DNA from 4 places in the Micromonospora sp. NPDC002389 genome. Region 1 is predicted to be linked to each of the others. Evidence: riboswitches for the same ligand, from Rfam matches in the RefSeq annotation. Region 1 holds a riboswitch; each other region holds the start of a gene.
What was found. Region 1 has a riboswitch for cobalamin ahead of ABT008_RS29430 (ABC transporter substrate-binding protein). Riboswitches for the same ligand answer to the same signal wherever they lie in the genome.

Region 1 (3,358 bases):
TTCTCGACGGCTCGGTGGTGCTAGATGCGGGCCACCCAACGTGGAGGTGAGGAACGTTGTCAAACATGGAATACCGCGATGACGAGGCGTTCCTCGCCTGGCGTGATGCGATGTACCGGCTCACCTCAGGACAGGAGGCGGCGAGATCGTGGCGACGGAGCAGGTACACGTTTGCGCATCGGCTTGGTGCGGCCCTGGTCGGTGCCACCGAAGCCGGCGCCGCGATCAGTGGGCCAGTCATCTACGGCGTCTGGCTCCGGTGGGGCCTGCTCTACGTAGGCCAGACGCGTGAGGCGGAGCGACGGTTGCGCGATCTCCCGGTGGGGGAGAGCCATCATCTGGCCAACACTTTTCCGCCCGAGATCTGGCACCGAGTCGTCGTAGTCGCCTGGCCGATGCTCGTGGAGGCCCAGCCCTTGGCAGCGCGATTTGGGTCCGATGCCGTGGGCCTGGCGCTTGAGCATGCCCTGCAAGGCCAACTGCGGCCGCTCGTGAACTCAGAGCGGCGTACATCGGACGGTGGCTGGCGGGACGTGATGTGGGAAGACAGCAGGTCGCGCGGTGCACGTATAGCTCACGAGGTCGTTGAGCTTGTCCAGGCGGTGCGCAAGGTCTGGGATGATGCGGCGTGTCAGCCTGCCGGAGGTATGGCGGCACCGCCTTCATGCCGAGTGGTCTTTCCCGGGGAACTCTTGTCGCAGAAAGCGGCCGAATCCCAAAGGCCGTGACGATCGCGAGGTCGTCAACGATTGCTGTTGTCACGGCGATCGGCTGCCACCGGTTGACGGAGCGAGCCAGCGGAACACCGACGAGTCGTGGAGCCATGCAGCGCCTGGTAGTCGCGGCTCCTCGCGGAGAGACCTCCAGCGTTGTGTCGCGAAGGTATCTCCGGTAGCGGTAACCCCACAACGTGGACTCTCACCATGATCTAGGCCACGGTGACGGTGCTGCCTGCTTTGGTTAGGGTGGCCTCGCCGTGGTGCTCGGGAAGCCGGTGTGAGACCGGTGCGGCCCTCGCCACTGTGATCGGGATGCTGGAGGCCACCGCAAGGTCACTGGGCGTATGCCTGGGAAGGCCGGTCGCCAGCGCACCACCCGTCAGCCAGGAGACCGGCCACGGCACCTGTACGACCCGTCCACGAGGTGCTGGAAGGTGGTCCCGCTATGCGGTTCCCTGCGTCCTGGCGCGTTGCCGCGCCGCTCTCCGTCGTACTCGTCCTGGTCGGTGGCTGCGCCACGACCGGTGACAGTGATCCGGCTGCCACGGCGTCCGCTGCCGGGCCTGTGGAGTTCACCAACTGCGGCGTACCGGTCGTGGTCCCGAGCCCTCCGGCGCGGGCGGTGACGATGAACCAGCCCGCCACCGAGATCATGCTGGCGCTCGGCCTGGAGGACCGGATGGCCGGCACCGCCTACCTCGACGACCAGGTGCTGCCCGAGTATGCCGCCGCGTACGCGAAGGTGCCGGTACTGGCCAAGGAGTACCCGTCGAAGGAGAAGTTGCTCGAACTGGAGCCTGACTTCGTCTACGGCTCCTTCGCGAGCGCGTTCGGCGACGAGGGGGCCGGTGACCGTGCCGAGTGGCAGAAGCTCGGTGTGGGCACGTACGTCTCCGCCGCCGGATGTCCGAAGGAGACGCGACCGGCGAAGCTGACGATCGACGACGTGTTCGCCGAGATCCGGGAGATCGCCGCGATCTTCGGCGTCGCGGAGCGGGCCGAGACGCTGATCGCCGACCAGAAGCAGCGCATCGCGGACGTGTCGGCGGATGCGAAGGGCACGCGGGTGCTGTGGTGGGACGGCGGCAACGACGCGCCCAGTGCCGGCGCCTGCTGCGGCGGCCCGGCCATGATCATGTCTGCGGCCGGGGTCACCAACATCTTCGACGACCTGACCGGCAGTTGGGCCGACACCAACTGGGAGGCCGTCGTCGAGCGCAACCCGGACGTGATCGTGCTCGTCGACGCGAGCTGGGACACCGCCGCCGCCAAGCAGGCGTTCCTCGAGAAGCACCCGGCGCTCAAGGACCTGCCCGCCGTCAAGGACAAGCGGTACGTCACCCTGGCCTTCTCCTCCACCTCGGCCGGTGTGCGGAACGTCCTCGCGGTGGAGGCACTGGCCCGGGGCGTCGGCGGGGTGAGCAGCTGACCACCGTCACCACCCGGCCGGCGCAGACTCCGGCGAAGCCGGTCCGAGCGGTGCGCATGGTGGCCGTGGTGGTCGTACTCGCGGTCGGCCTGGTGTTGTCGGTGGCCGCGGCGGTGACGGTGGGGCCGGCAGACCTGTCGCTGGGCACCGTGTGGCTGGTCATCACCAATCATCTCGGCCTGACGAGCGCCGACGTGCCGCTGCTGCGCGACCACATCGTGTGGGAGCTGCGGCTGCCGAGGGTGCTGGGCGCCGCCGTGGTCGGGGCCGGCCTCGCCGCCTGCGGGGCGGTCATGCAGACCGTCACCCGCAACCCGCTCGCCGACCCGTACCTGTTGGGTGTCTCCTCCGGGGCGTCGCTGGGTGCCGTCGCCGTCCTGGTCCTGGGCCTCGGCGCGGGTGCCGCGGCGCTCACCGGGGGCGCGTTCGTGGGGGCGCTCGCCGCGTTCGCCGTCGTGGTCGCCGCCGCCGGCCAGCGCGCGGTGCTGCGACCGACCCGGGTGGTGCTGGCCGGGGTCGCCGTCGCGCAGCTGTGCGCCGCGTTGACGACGTTCGTGATCATCTGGGCGGCCCACCCGCACGCGACCCAGACCATCACCTTCTGGCTGTCCGGCTCGCTCGCCCGCGTCGACTGGACCGCACTGGCGTGGGCGACGCCGCTGCTCGCGGTGGGGTTCGCCGTGATCCTCCGGTGTGCCCGCGCGCTCAACGCGTTCGCGTTCGGTGAGGAGGCCGCCGCCGCCCTCGGCGTGGACGTTCGGCGGGTCCGGTGGCTGCTGCTGGTCACCACGGCCCTGCTGACCGCCGTGCTGGTCTCGATAAGCGGCGCGATCGGGTTCGTCGGCCTGATCCTGCCGCACGCCGTGCGGCGGTTCACCGGCCCCGACCACCGCAGGCTGCTGCCGGTCGTCGTGCTCGCCGGAGCGATCTTCCTGATCTGGGTGGACACCGCGGCCAGGACCCTGTTCGACCCCCGTGAGCTACCGGTGGGCGTGCTGACCGCCCTGCTCGGGGTGCCCGCGTTCGTGCTACTGCTGCGCCGAGGGGACCGGAACACCTGATGCTGGACATCCACGACGTCTCGTGGTCGGTGCCGGCCGCTCGACTCCTCGACGGCGTCACCTGCTCGGCGCCGCGCGGCACCCTGGTCGGACTGCTCGGCCCCAACGGGTCCGGCAAGACCACCCTGCTGCGGGTCGTCGCCGGGTTG
Region 2 (3,358 bases), on a different contig from region 1:
CGGGCACGTCATGGCGATCGCCCCGGACGGCTCCCGGCTGCACGTCGCCGACCTGACCTCCGGCACCGTCGCCGAGATCTCCACCGACGAGCTGACGGTACGCCGCACCGCCGCCGTGCCCGTCGCGTCCGGCCCGGCGTACGCGACGGCGGACGACGATCGACTGTTCCTCGGCGGGGCCGGTGTGGTGCGTACCGTGGATGCCGCCGGTCTGCGGGTCGTCGCCGAACGGCCGGTCGACGCTCCCGTCACCGGTCTCCTCCTCGGCCCGGAGAGCGGTCGTCTCTATGTGGGTGGGCGGGATGCGCTGAGATGGCTCGACCCGGCCAGCGGTGCCGAACTCGGCCGTGCCGCGGTGCCCGGCCTGGTGGGGTTGCGTGGCCCGGTGCCGTCGTCCTGAGCGGGAATCACCGTCGGTCAGAGGAGCGATTCCCGGTGTGACCGTGACGTCCGACCCGTCCGATTAGGGTGACCAGCGTCGTCGTACGTTAGGGGGATCAGGGAACCGGATCCGGGGGAGTGTCAGCCCCCTGAGGCCGCGTCTTCTCTGGTACGAACGTAGGAGTTTCGACGAGAGGACAGCGCCCTTATGACCCATGCCCTGGTCACCGCCGAGAACCTCAGCGCCGCGCTGGACGACATCGTGGATCGCGTGCCCGGTGCCAAGTTCGCGGTGGTGCTCTCCCCGGACGGCATCATGCTGGGGGCCTCGCGGGGCATCGACGAGGAGATCGCCGAGCAACTGTCCAGTGTGGTCTGTGGTCTCCAGGCGTTGGGTCTGGCTGCCGCACGATTGTGCGGTGAGGGTGAGCTGCACCAGGTGGTGGTGCAGATGTCGCGGGCGTTCCTGTTCCACGCCACCACCGGCAACGGGGCGATCCTCACCGTCGGTATCGACGGCTCGGCCGAGGTGGGGGACATGGCGTACGAGGTCGCCCTCTTCTGCGCCAGGGCCGGGCATCACCTGCCGGTGTACGTGGAGCCGGCGCCCCACCTGACCGGGCGGTGACCTACCCGGGAATCGTCGTGACAAACGGCACTCTTCGACCGCGTCCGGCCGCTGGGGCATCGATGAGTCTTGTGCGCCGGTGCGCGGAACGGATAACGTCTCGCCGTCGCGGTAATGGGAAGCCGGTGTGAGACCGGCGCGGCCCTCGCCACTGTGACCGGGGAGTTCACTCCGACTTGTACGCCACTGGGTCCGTGGAGGACCTGGGAAGGCCGGAGTACGCGACGATCCGGGAGCCAGGAGACCGACCCCGACGTGTGATCTCGTCCACGAGGTGTTGGAAGGGGAGGTCGACTCATGCACATCGCTGAGGGCTACCTACCACCGGTGCAGGCGGCGGCATGGTTCGCGGTCTCGACACCGTTCGTCATCCACGGTGCGCGCAACCTGGTCCAGCAGGTCCGCGCGAACCCCGACGCGAAGCTGTTGCTCGGCGCGGCCGGGGCGTTCACCTTCGTCCTGTCGGCGCTGAAGATCCCTTCGGTGACCGGGTCCTGTTCTCATCCGACCGGTGTGGGTCTCGGTGCGATCCTGTTCCGAGCCCCCGTGATGAGTGTGCTCGGCACGATCGTGCTGCTGTTCCAGGCACTGCTGCTGGCTCACGGCGGGTTGAGCACGCTCGGCGCGAACGTCTTCTCGATGGCCATCGTCGGCCCCTGGGTGGCCTTCGGCGTGTACGCGCTGATCCGCCGGCTCGGTGGCGGCCTCGGCATCTCGGTGTTCTTCGCCGCGGCCCTGGCCGACCTGGCGACCTACTGCGTGACCAGCGCCCAGCTCGCGCTGGCCTTCCCGGACCCGGATTCGGGCTTCGTCGGCGCGCTGGCCAAGTTCGGTTCCATCTTCGCGGTCACCCAGATCCCGCTGGCGATCAGCGAGGGCCTGCTCACCGTCCTGGTGGTGCGGTTGCTGGTCCGGGTGAGCCCGCAGGAACTCCGCCGGCTCGGCATTCTGCGCCGTCCGGCCCCGACGACCGAGGGAGCGGTGGCGTGAAGTCGTTCGGCCGGACCAACCTGTTGTTGCTGCTCGCCGTGGTGGCGTTGGCGGTGGCGCCGCTGGTGCTGGGTCTCGGCAGCGGCGAGGAGCCGTTCGCCGGGGCGGATGCCCTCGCCGAGGAGGCGATCGTCAACGACCACCCCGACTACGAGCCGTGGTTCAGCTCGATCTACGAGCCGCCGTCGGGTGAGATCGAGTCGGCGTTGTTCGCGCTCCAGGCCGCCCTCGGCGCCGGGTTCCTCGGCTACTACTTCGGGGTCGCCCGGACCCGGCAGCGGCTGCGTGGCGAGCAGACCGCGACCGGGGAGAAGACCACCGACTAGTGCTCGCGTTGGACGTGGCGGCGTACGCCAGCCCCTGGCGACGCCGCCACCCGGCGGAGAAGGCCCTGTTGGCCCTGGGGCTGTTGGGCTGCGCGTTGCTCCTGCCACCGTGGCCGGGTGCCCTGGTGGTGGGCCTGACCGCGGCGGCGGCGTTGCTCGGGCCGGCGGCGCTGCCGCCGCGCCTGCTGGTCCGGGCGGCCCGGACCCCGCTGTTGTTCATCCTGACCGGCTCGGTGCCGATGCTGGTGGCGGTCTCCGGTCCGACGCGCGTGCGGTGGGCGCCGGAGGGGCTGGTGACGGCCGCCGCGACCGCCGGTCGGGCCTGCGCCGCGCTGCTCTGCCTGCTGCTGTTCGCCGCCACCACGCCGCTCGCCGACGTGCTGCCCCGACTGCAGCGTCTCGGGGTGCCCAGCGCGGTCACCGAGGTGGCCGCGCTGATCTATCGGATGTTGTTCCTGCTGTTGGAGAGCGTGCACGCGGTGCGGCAGGCCCAGGCGGCCCGGCTGGGGTACCGGACCTGGGCCAGCACCTACCGGTCGCTGGCCGGGCAGGCGGGCGCGGTCTTCGTCCGGGCGTTCTCGCTGGCCCGGCGCTGGGAGGAGGGGTTGGCGCTGCGCGGTTACACCGGCTCGTTGGCGGTACGCACCGAGGTCCGCCGGCCGTCGGCGGCGTTCCTGGCGGTCACCGTGCTGCTGTTGGCGGCGGTGGTGCTGGCCACCCGGCTGCTGGTGGCGCTCGCGTGAGCAGCGACCCGCCGCTGTTGGAGCTGCGCGGCGTCAGCTTCGGGTACGAGGCGGAGCGGCCGGTGCTGACCGACGCCGACCTGCGGGTGCCGGCCGGGCGGCGGATGGCCGTGCTGGGGCCCAACGGCGGTGGCAAGACGACCCTGTTCCGGCTGATGGTCGGCGCGTTGGCCGCCGACGCGGGCACGGTGCTGGTCGGCGGGGTGCCGCTGCGCCGGACCCGGTCCGGGCTGCTCGACGTGCGCCAGCAGGTGCAACTGGTGCTCCAGGACCCCGACGACCAGTTGTTC
Region 3 (3,358 bases), on a different contig from region 1:
TCGCCGTCCGTCCACGCGGCGAGCGTGGAGGTCGTGCCCAGGCCGAGAACCAGGGCACCGGCGAGTACGGCACGGGTCCGGCGGAGCCGTGGTGTCCCGGCCGGCGTTCGACGGTTGACCACGGCCACCACCTATACGGATTCGGCGAGAAGCTGCCAGGTCTCCGTGACCGACGTGCCCTGCACCAGACCGGCATCCGCCGTGACGACGAAGCAGAGGAACACCGGAGCACCGGGTGTCGTGGGCGGAGTGCCCTGGGTCAGGTTGAACGACACCGCGCCGGTCACCGAGTCGAGTGCGGTGCCCTCGGGCACGATCCAGGTCGGAGTCGTGGGTGTCGGGCTGCAGTCGCCGAAGGTCGGGACGGTCGCGATGCCGTAGGTGAGGCCGGCGAAGGTGGGCGGCGCGGGGGTGGCCGACGCCACCGTGACGGTCGCGTCGTACGTCGTGGCCGCGGTCAGGCGCACCGCGAACGGGGCTGCGACCACGTCGTCCGGGCTCATGTTGTCGAAGCCGGTGCTGAACGCCAACGACGCCGCCGTGCCGGCTGTCGGGTGCTCGGCGTAGGTGGTGCCGTCCGTGCTGCCTTCCATGCTGAAGCTACCGGCGGTGAACGTGCCCGAGGCGTACTCGGAGTCGTTCCAGGCGGCGAGGGTGATCGTCGCGCCGAGGCCGAGCGCGATCCCGCCGGCCAGGATCGCCTTGAGCTTGCGACGGTTTCCTCGACTGCTCGACTCGCCCGTCGTCATCCCTGTCGGTCCAGTCAACTTGTCCTCCTCGTGCATCCCCGTTGGCGTGCTGTCACGCAGGGACACGATAGAACTCCAATGCGGACAAGCCGGGCATAAAACCCAAAACTTCACGGAGGTGTATCGACCAGTGTCAAGTGAATCGAATTCGACTCGCGATGCCGCTAGCATCGCCGGATGGCAACACGGCTCGTACAGATCAACATGAAGGCCCGGGACGACTCCGCGTTGGGCGCTTTCTGGGCGGAGGCGCTCGGTTGGGGGATCTCCAGCGAGGAGCCCGGCGTCACCAACCTCGAACCCGAGGGCGTCGCCTATCCCGACCCGATCGCCGTCTTCGTCGACCTCGTCGTCTCCGCCGAACCCAAGACGGCGAAGAACCGCGTGCACCTCGACCTCGCCACCACCTCGGCGGACCACCACGCCGCGACGGTCGCGCGCCTGAAGGATCTCGGCGCCACCCTCGCGGACGTGGGCCAGGGTGACGTCCCGTGGACGGTGCTGGCCGACCCGGAGGGCAACGAGTTCTGCGTCCTGGACCCCCGCCCGCCGCACCGGGACATCGGACCGGTCGCCGCCGTCGTGGTCGACTGCGCGGACCCGCGCGCCATGGCCGACTTCTGGAGCACCGCCACGGACTGGCGTCTGCACGAGGTGACCGACCGTGCGGCGGTGCTGCGCTCCGCTGCGGACGTGGGTCCGTACCTGCAGTTCCTGCGTACGCCCGACGTGAAGACCGGGTGGAACCGGGTCCACCTCGACGTCCGCCCGTACCCCGGTGACGACCCGCAGGCCGAGGCGGCCAGGCTGCGGGCTCTCGGTGCCACCACCGTGGACGTGGGCCGCGACGATCTGCCGTGGACGGTCCTGGCCGACCCGGAGGGCAACGAGTTCTGCCTCCTCGCCCCCGGCTGACGCACCCTCGCGCCGTCGGGGTCAGTGGCCCGAAGGCTCCCAGCGGTCCCGGTGCACCGCTGCCCGCCAGGGACGGCGCTGCCGCCAGCCGTGTCGCTCCAGGTCCGGCACCTGCTCCAGGTGGGTGACCGGACCCAGGCACAGCCAGGCCACCGGGCGGACACCCGCCGGGATCCGCAACAGCTCCTGCACGAACGGCTCCCGGTAGAACGACACCCAGCCCACGCCGAGCCGCTCGGCCGTGGCCGCCAGCCACAGGTTCTGGATGGCCAGGCACACCGAGTACAGGCCGGCGTCGGCGATGGCGTGCCGACCCAGCACCGCCGGGGATCCCCGGTCCGGGTCGTACGTCACCACGACCGACAGGGTCGACTCCAGCACCCCGTCGATCTTGATCCGGCAGAACCGGCGCGCCTCCTCCCCGTTCAGGGTCGCGGCGAAGACGTCCCGCTCCTGCTGCACGTGGCGGTGGAACTCCGCCCGCAGCGCGGGATCGCTGACCAGGATGAAGTCCCACGGCTGCGACAGACCGACGCTGGGCGCGGCGTGCGCGGCGGCCAGCACCCGATCGAGGACCTCGGCCGGGATCGGCGCGCCGGTGAACTGACCGCGTACGTCCCGACGGGCGTGGATGACCTCGTACACTTCGTTGATCATGGGCAGGCTCCCGCTGCGCTCCAGGCCCTGGCCACGGCGCAGGGCAACCAGGCGCGAGGCCGGTCTTCGGACTTCCGGATCGTCACCTCACCGCCCGCCTTCCCAGCCCGTGCGGGCCAGTGGCTGCGCGTGACGCGCGTGGGCGGCAGCTCCCCGGTCACCGCGGCGGGCCCGTGCCGGATTCTCACCGGCTTCCCGATTCTCCCCACCACGGGTGGGGCACCTCGCAACAGTTCGTGCCGCCGAGCACCCTACCGGACACCGTCGTCCGTCGGCGTTGCCGGAAGATCGAGTCACTAGTCTCGCTGTCGTGACCTCCGAGACCACACCCCTGCGGCAGCTCACCCTGGAACAGCTCCGAAAGCGGACGAGCGAGAAGTGGCGCGCCTACCCGAGCGACGTGCTGCCGATGTTCGTGGCGGAGATGGACGCGCCGCTGGCCGGGCCGGTCGTCGACGCGATCACCGAGGCCGTCCGGCGCGGCGACACGGGCTACCCCGCCGGCACCGACTACGCCGAGGCGCTGGCCGCCTTCGCCCGCGACCGGTGGGACTTCGACGGCATCGCGGTACAACGCACCACGATGGTCCCGGACGTGATGAGCGGCATCGTCGAGGTCCTCGACGTGATCTGTGGCCCGACCGACGCCGTCGTGGTCAACTGCCCGGTCTACGCGCCGTTCTACCAGGTCGTGGGGCGCACCGGTCGACCCATCGAGGAGGCCCCGCTCGGCGAGGACGGTCGGCTCGACATGGCGGTCCTGGACGAGGCGTTCCGGCGCGCGGCACGTCGTGGCTCCCGGCCCGCGTACCTGCTGTGCAGCCCGCACAACCCGACCGGCACGGTGCACACCGCCGACGAACTCGCCGAGGTCGCCGCGCTGGCGGGCCGGCATGGTGTCCGCGTCGTGGTCGACGAGATCCATGCGCCGCTGGTGCTGCCGGGGGCGAGATTCACGCCGTACCTGAGCGTGCCGGGCGCCGAGAACGGCTTCTCGGTCATCTCCGCCTCCAAGGCGTGGAACCTCGCCGGTCTCA
Region 4 (3,358 bases), on a different contig from region 1:
CACCTCACCGAACTCCGAGTAGCACAGGTGGGTGTGGATCGCCGTGGCGTCGGCGACGCCGCTGGTCGCCAGCCGGAACGCCGCCACCGCCCAGTCCAGGTAGGCGGTGTGGTCCCGACGGCGTTGCGGAAGCAGCTCCCGCAGCGCGGGCTCGTCGACCTGGATGATCCGGATGCCCGCCGCCTCCAGGTCCCGCGCCTCGTCGCGCAGGGCCAGCGCGACCTGCCGGGCGGTCTCCGCCAGCGGCTGGTCCACCCGGACGAACGACCAGGCCAGGATGGTCACCGGGCCGGTGAGCATGCCCTTGACCGGCCGGTCGGTGAGCGACTGGGCGTACCGGGACCAGGCCACCGTGATCGGTTCGCGCCGGGTCACGTCGCCGTAGAGGATCGGCGGGCGTACGCACCGGGAGCCGTACGACTGGACCCAGCCGTGGGCGGTGGCGGCGAAGCCGTCGAGGTGCTCGGCGAAGTACTGCACCATGTCGTTGCGCTCCGGCTCGCCGTGCACGAGCACGTCCAGCCCGAGCCGTTCCTGTTCGGCCACCACCTCGGCGATCTCGGCCCGCATCCGCTCGGCGTAACCGGCCGCGTCGAGGCGACCGGCCCGGTGCGCGGCCCGGGCCCGGCGCAGCGCCTCGGTCTGCGGGAACGACCCGATGGTGGTGGTCGCCAGCGCGGGCAGCCCGAGGCGGCGGCGTTGGGCGTCGGCGCGCTGCGGGTACGGGCCGCGCCGGGTGTGCTCGGGCCGCAGCGCCTCCAGGCGGGCGCGGACCGCGTCGTCGCGCCACTGCGCCGGGACCGGCGGGGGCGCGGCGGGCAGCTCGCCCACCCCGTCGCGCAGCACCCGGCCGAGCGCGACCACCTCGTCGACCTTCTGCCGGGCGAACGCCAACCGTTCCCGCAGCCGAGGGTCGAGATCGGTCTCGGCGGCCAGGTCCACCGGCACGTGCAGCAGCGAGCAGGAGGTCGACACGGCGACGGTGTCGGCGAGCCCGGTGAGGGTGGCGCCGACGGCCGCGGCGGCCCGCAGGTTGGTCCGCCACACGTTGCGACCGTCGACCAGCCCGGCGACCACGGTCCGGCCCGGCAGCGCGCCGTGGCCGGCGAGCCGGTCCAGGTCACCGGGCCCGGCGACCAGGTCCAGACCGATCGCCTCGATCGGCGTGTCCAGCAGCGCGGGCAGCGCGTCGCCCAGTTCGCCGAAGTAGGCGGCGACGAACAGGCGGGGCCGGTGGGTCAGCCCGCCGAGCCGGGCGTACGCGGCACCGAGGGCGCGGATCTCGGCGTCGGACCGGTCGCCGACGTACGCCGGTTCGTCGAGCTGGACCCACGGCACCCCGACGTCGGCGAGCGCGGCCAGCAGGTCGGCGTAGACGTCAACCAGGTCCTCCAGCCGGTCGAACGGGCGGAACCCGTCCGGCGCGTCGGCCGTGGGCTTGGACAGCAGCAGCAGGGTCGCCGGACCGACCAGGACCGGGCGGGTGGTGATGCCGAGCGCCCGCGCCCGCCCGTACTCGGTCAGCGGCTTGTCGGCCCGGGCGGCGAAGACGGTGTCCGGGCCGATCTCGGGCACCAGGTAGTGGTAGTTGGTGTCGAACCACTTCGTCATCTCCAGCGGCGGCTCCTGCGCGGTGCCGCGCGCCATGGCGAAGTAGGTGTCCAGCTCCCCGAGGCCGAGCCGGCGGAACCGGTCGGGTACGGCGTCGACCGTGACGGCCGCGTCGAGCACGTGGTCGTAGAACGAGAACGTGTTGGACGGTACGGCGGACAGGCCGGCGTCGTGCAACGTACGCCAGGTCTGCTCACGCACCTGCGCGGCGGCGGCCCGCAGGGTCGGCTCGTCGATGCGGCCGGCCCAGTAGCCCTCGACCGCGGTCTTGAGTTCACGGCGCGGGCCGATGCGCGGGTAGCCGAGCACGGTGCTCGTGCCGAACGGAGTGGTCATGTCGCCAGGGTTCCCTTCCCTCGAGGTCCGGCGGTACGGCTCCGGAGGAGGGCTGGGGAGGGCACGGTGCGACGACCGACCTCGCCCTGGCCCTCCCGCGGGGCCGACGGCGGCGTGCGCGGTTGCGCACGCGGCACGGGCAGGTCTTCGGACTCGTGGGCGCGACCGGCTGGGCCGGTCCCCTACTGGCCGTCGCTTCCCGGACAGGTGTCCAGTGCGTGTGACGGCGGTCGTTCCCACTCACCGCTGCGGGGCAGTCCCGGATTCACACCGGGTTCCCTCTTACGACGCTCCGACCGGACGGCCGGGGCGAACCAGTACCGTCACGGATCCTAGCGTCCGGATCACGCGCGGCGACCGTCGCGCGGGTGTGATGTCCGCACCCCGACGGCGTGTCGAGCGGCGGGTGAACAACGACTCATCCGGCTTCCGCTGGCATGATCATGGTGTTAGTTTTTGCAAAGACTTGGCAAGAACAACGACTTTGCGTGGGAGTGCGGTGAGCGTCACCACCCTGCCGACGAGCCGGACGGACGTGCTCGGCATGGCGGCGCAGCGTCGCCGGACCGGCCTCTGGCTGCTCGCGCTGACCCTCGGCCTGGTCCTGACCGGGCTGGTCGCGGTCGGCGCCGGGGCGATCGGCATCCCCCCGCTCACGGTGGCCCGGATCATCGGGCACCACCTCGTCGGGGTACCGGGCGAGGTCACCTGGACCGGGCCGCAGCAGGCGATCGTCTGGCAGGTCCGGCTGCCCCGGGTCCTGCTCGGCATGCTGGTCGGCGCCGGGCTGGCGGTCTGCGGGGTGGCGTTGCAGGCCATGGTCCGCAACGTGCTCGCCGACCCGTACCTGCTCGGGATCAACTCCGGCGCCTCCAGCGGCGCGGCCGCCGCGATCCTGTTCGGTGCCGGTGCCGGCTTCGGCCAGTACGCGCTCTCCACCAGCGCGTTCGTCGGCGCGCTCGGCGCGTCGCTGCTGGTCTTCCTGATCGCGCGCAGCGGCGGCCGGGTCACCTCCATCCGGCTGCTGCTGGCCGGTGTCGCCGTCGGATACGCGCTGTACGCCACCACCAGCTTCCTGATCTTCGCCTCCGGATCCGCCGAGGGCGCCCGGTCGGTGATGTTCTGGCTCCTCGGGTCGCTGGGCCTGGCCCGCTGGAACGCCCTGCTGCTGATCGCCGCGGTGGTGCTGATCGGCACCATCGGCTATCTGACCGTCGTCGGGCGGCGACTCGACGTGCTGGCCATCGGCGACGAGACCGCGCACACCCTGGGCGTCTCGCCGGACCGGTTCCGGCTCCGGCTGCTGGTGCTGGTCTCGCTGAGCGTCGGCATCCTGGTCTCCGCCGCCGGCAGCATCGGCTTCGTCGGCCTGGTCGTGCCACACCTGGCCCGGCGCATCGTCGGCGCGCCG

Region 2: another riboswitch for cobalamin. It lies ahead of ABT008_RS19955 (energy-coupling factor ABC transporter permease); the one in region 1 lies ahead of ABT008_RS29430 (ABC transporter substrate-binding protein).
Region 3: another riboswitch for cobalamin. It lies ahead of bluB (5,6-dimethylbenzimidazole synthase); the one in region 1 lies ahead of ABT008_RS29430 (ABC transporter substrate-binding protein).
Region 4: another riboswitch for cobalamin. It lies ahead of metE (5-methyltetrahydropteroyltriglutamate--homocysteine S-methyltransferase); the one in region 1 lies ahead of ABT008_RS29430 (ABC transporter substrate-binding protein).

What each region holds. Positions count from the first base shown of each region.
Region 1 is NZ_JBEOWP010000027.1:29,998-33,355, forward strand. It holds gene ABT008_RS29425 (hypothetical protein) at 57-728, shown strand; cobalamin riboswitch at 961-1,133, shown strand; gene ABT008_RS29430 (ABC transporter substrate-binding protein) at 1,165-2,148, shown strand; gene ABT008_RS29435 (iron chelate uptake ABC transporter family permease subunit) at 2,217-3,209, shown strand; gene ABT008_RS29440 (ABC transporter ATP-binding protein) at 3,209-3,358, shown strand, end outside.
Region 2 is NZ_JBEOWP010000010.1:43,810-47,167, forward strand. It holds gene ABT008_RS19945 (YncE family protein) at 1-400, shown strand, start outside; gene ABT008_RS19950 (roadblock/LC7 domain-containing protein) at 590-1,009, shown strand; cobalamin riboswitch at 1,102-1,276, shown strand; gene ABT008_RS19955 (energy-coupling factor ABC transporter permease) at 1,307-1,999, shown strand; gene ABT008_RS19960 (energy-coupling factor ABC transporter substrate-binding protein) at 1,996-2,325, shown strand; gene cbiQ (cobalt ECF transporter T component CbiQ) at 2,325-3,068, shown strand; gene ABT008_RS19970 (energy-coupling factor ABC transporter ATP-binding protein) at 3,065-3,358, shown strand, end outside.
Region 3 is NZ_JBEOWP010000019.1:11,343-14,700, reverse strand. It holds gene ABT008_RS26850 (SipW-dependent-type signal peptide-containing protein) at 1-122, opposite strand, end outside; gene ABT008_RS26845 (SipW-dependent-type signal peptide-containing protein) at 132-767, opposite strand; gene ABT008_RS26840 (VOC family protein) at 927-1,664, shown strand; gene bluB (5,6-dimethylbenzimidazole synthase) at 1,686-2,321, opposite strand; cobalamin riboswitch at 2,362-2,563, opposite strand; gene ABT008_RS26830 (MalY/PatB family protein) at 2,632-3,358, shown strand, end outside.
Region 4 is NZ_JBEOWP010000008.1:30,437-33,794, reverse strand. It holds gene metE (5-methyltetrahydropteroyltriglutamate--homocysteine S-methyltransferase) at 1-1,947, opposite strand, end outside; cobalamin riboswitch at 2,069-2,281, opposite strand; gene ABT008_RS16835 (FecCD family ABC transporter permease) at 2,447-3,358, shown strand, end outside.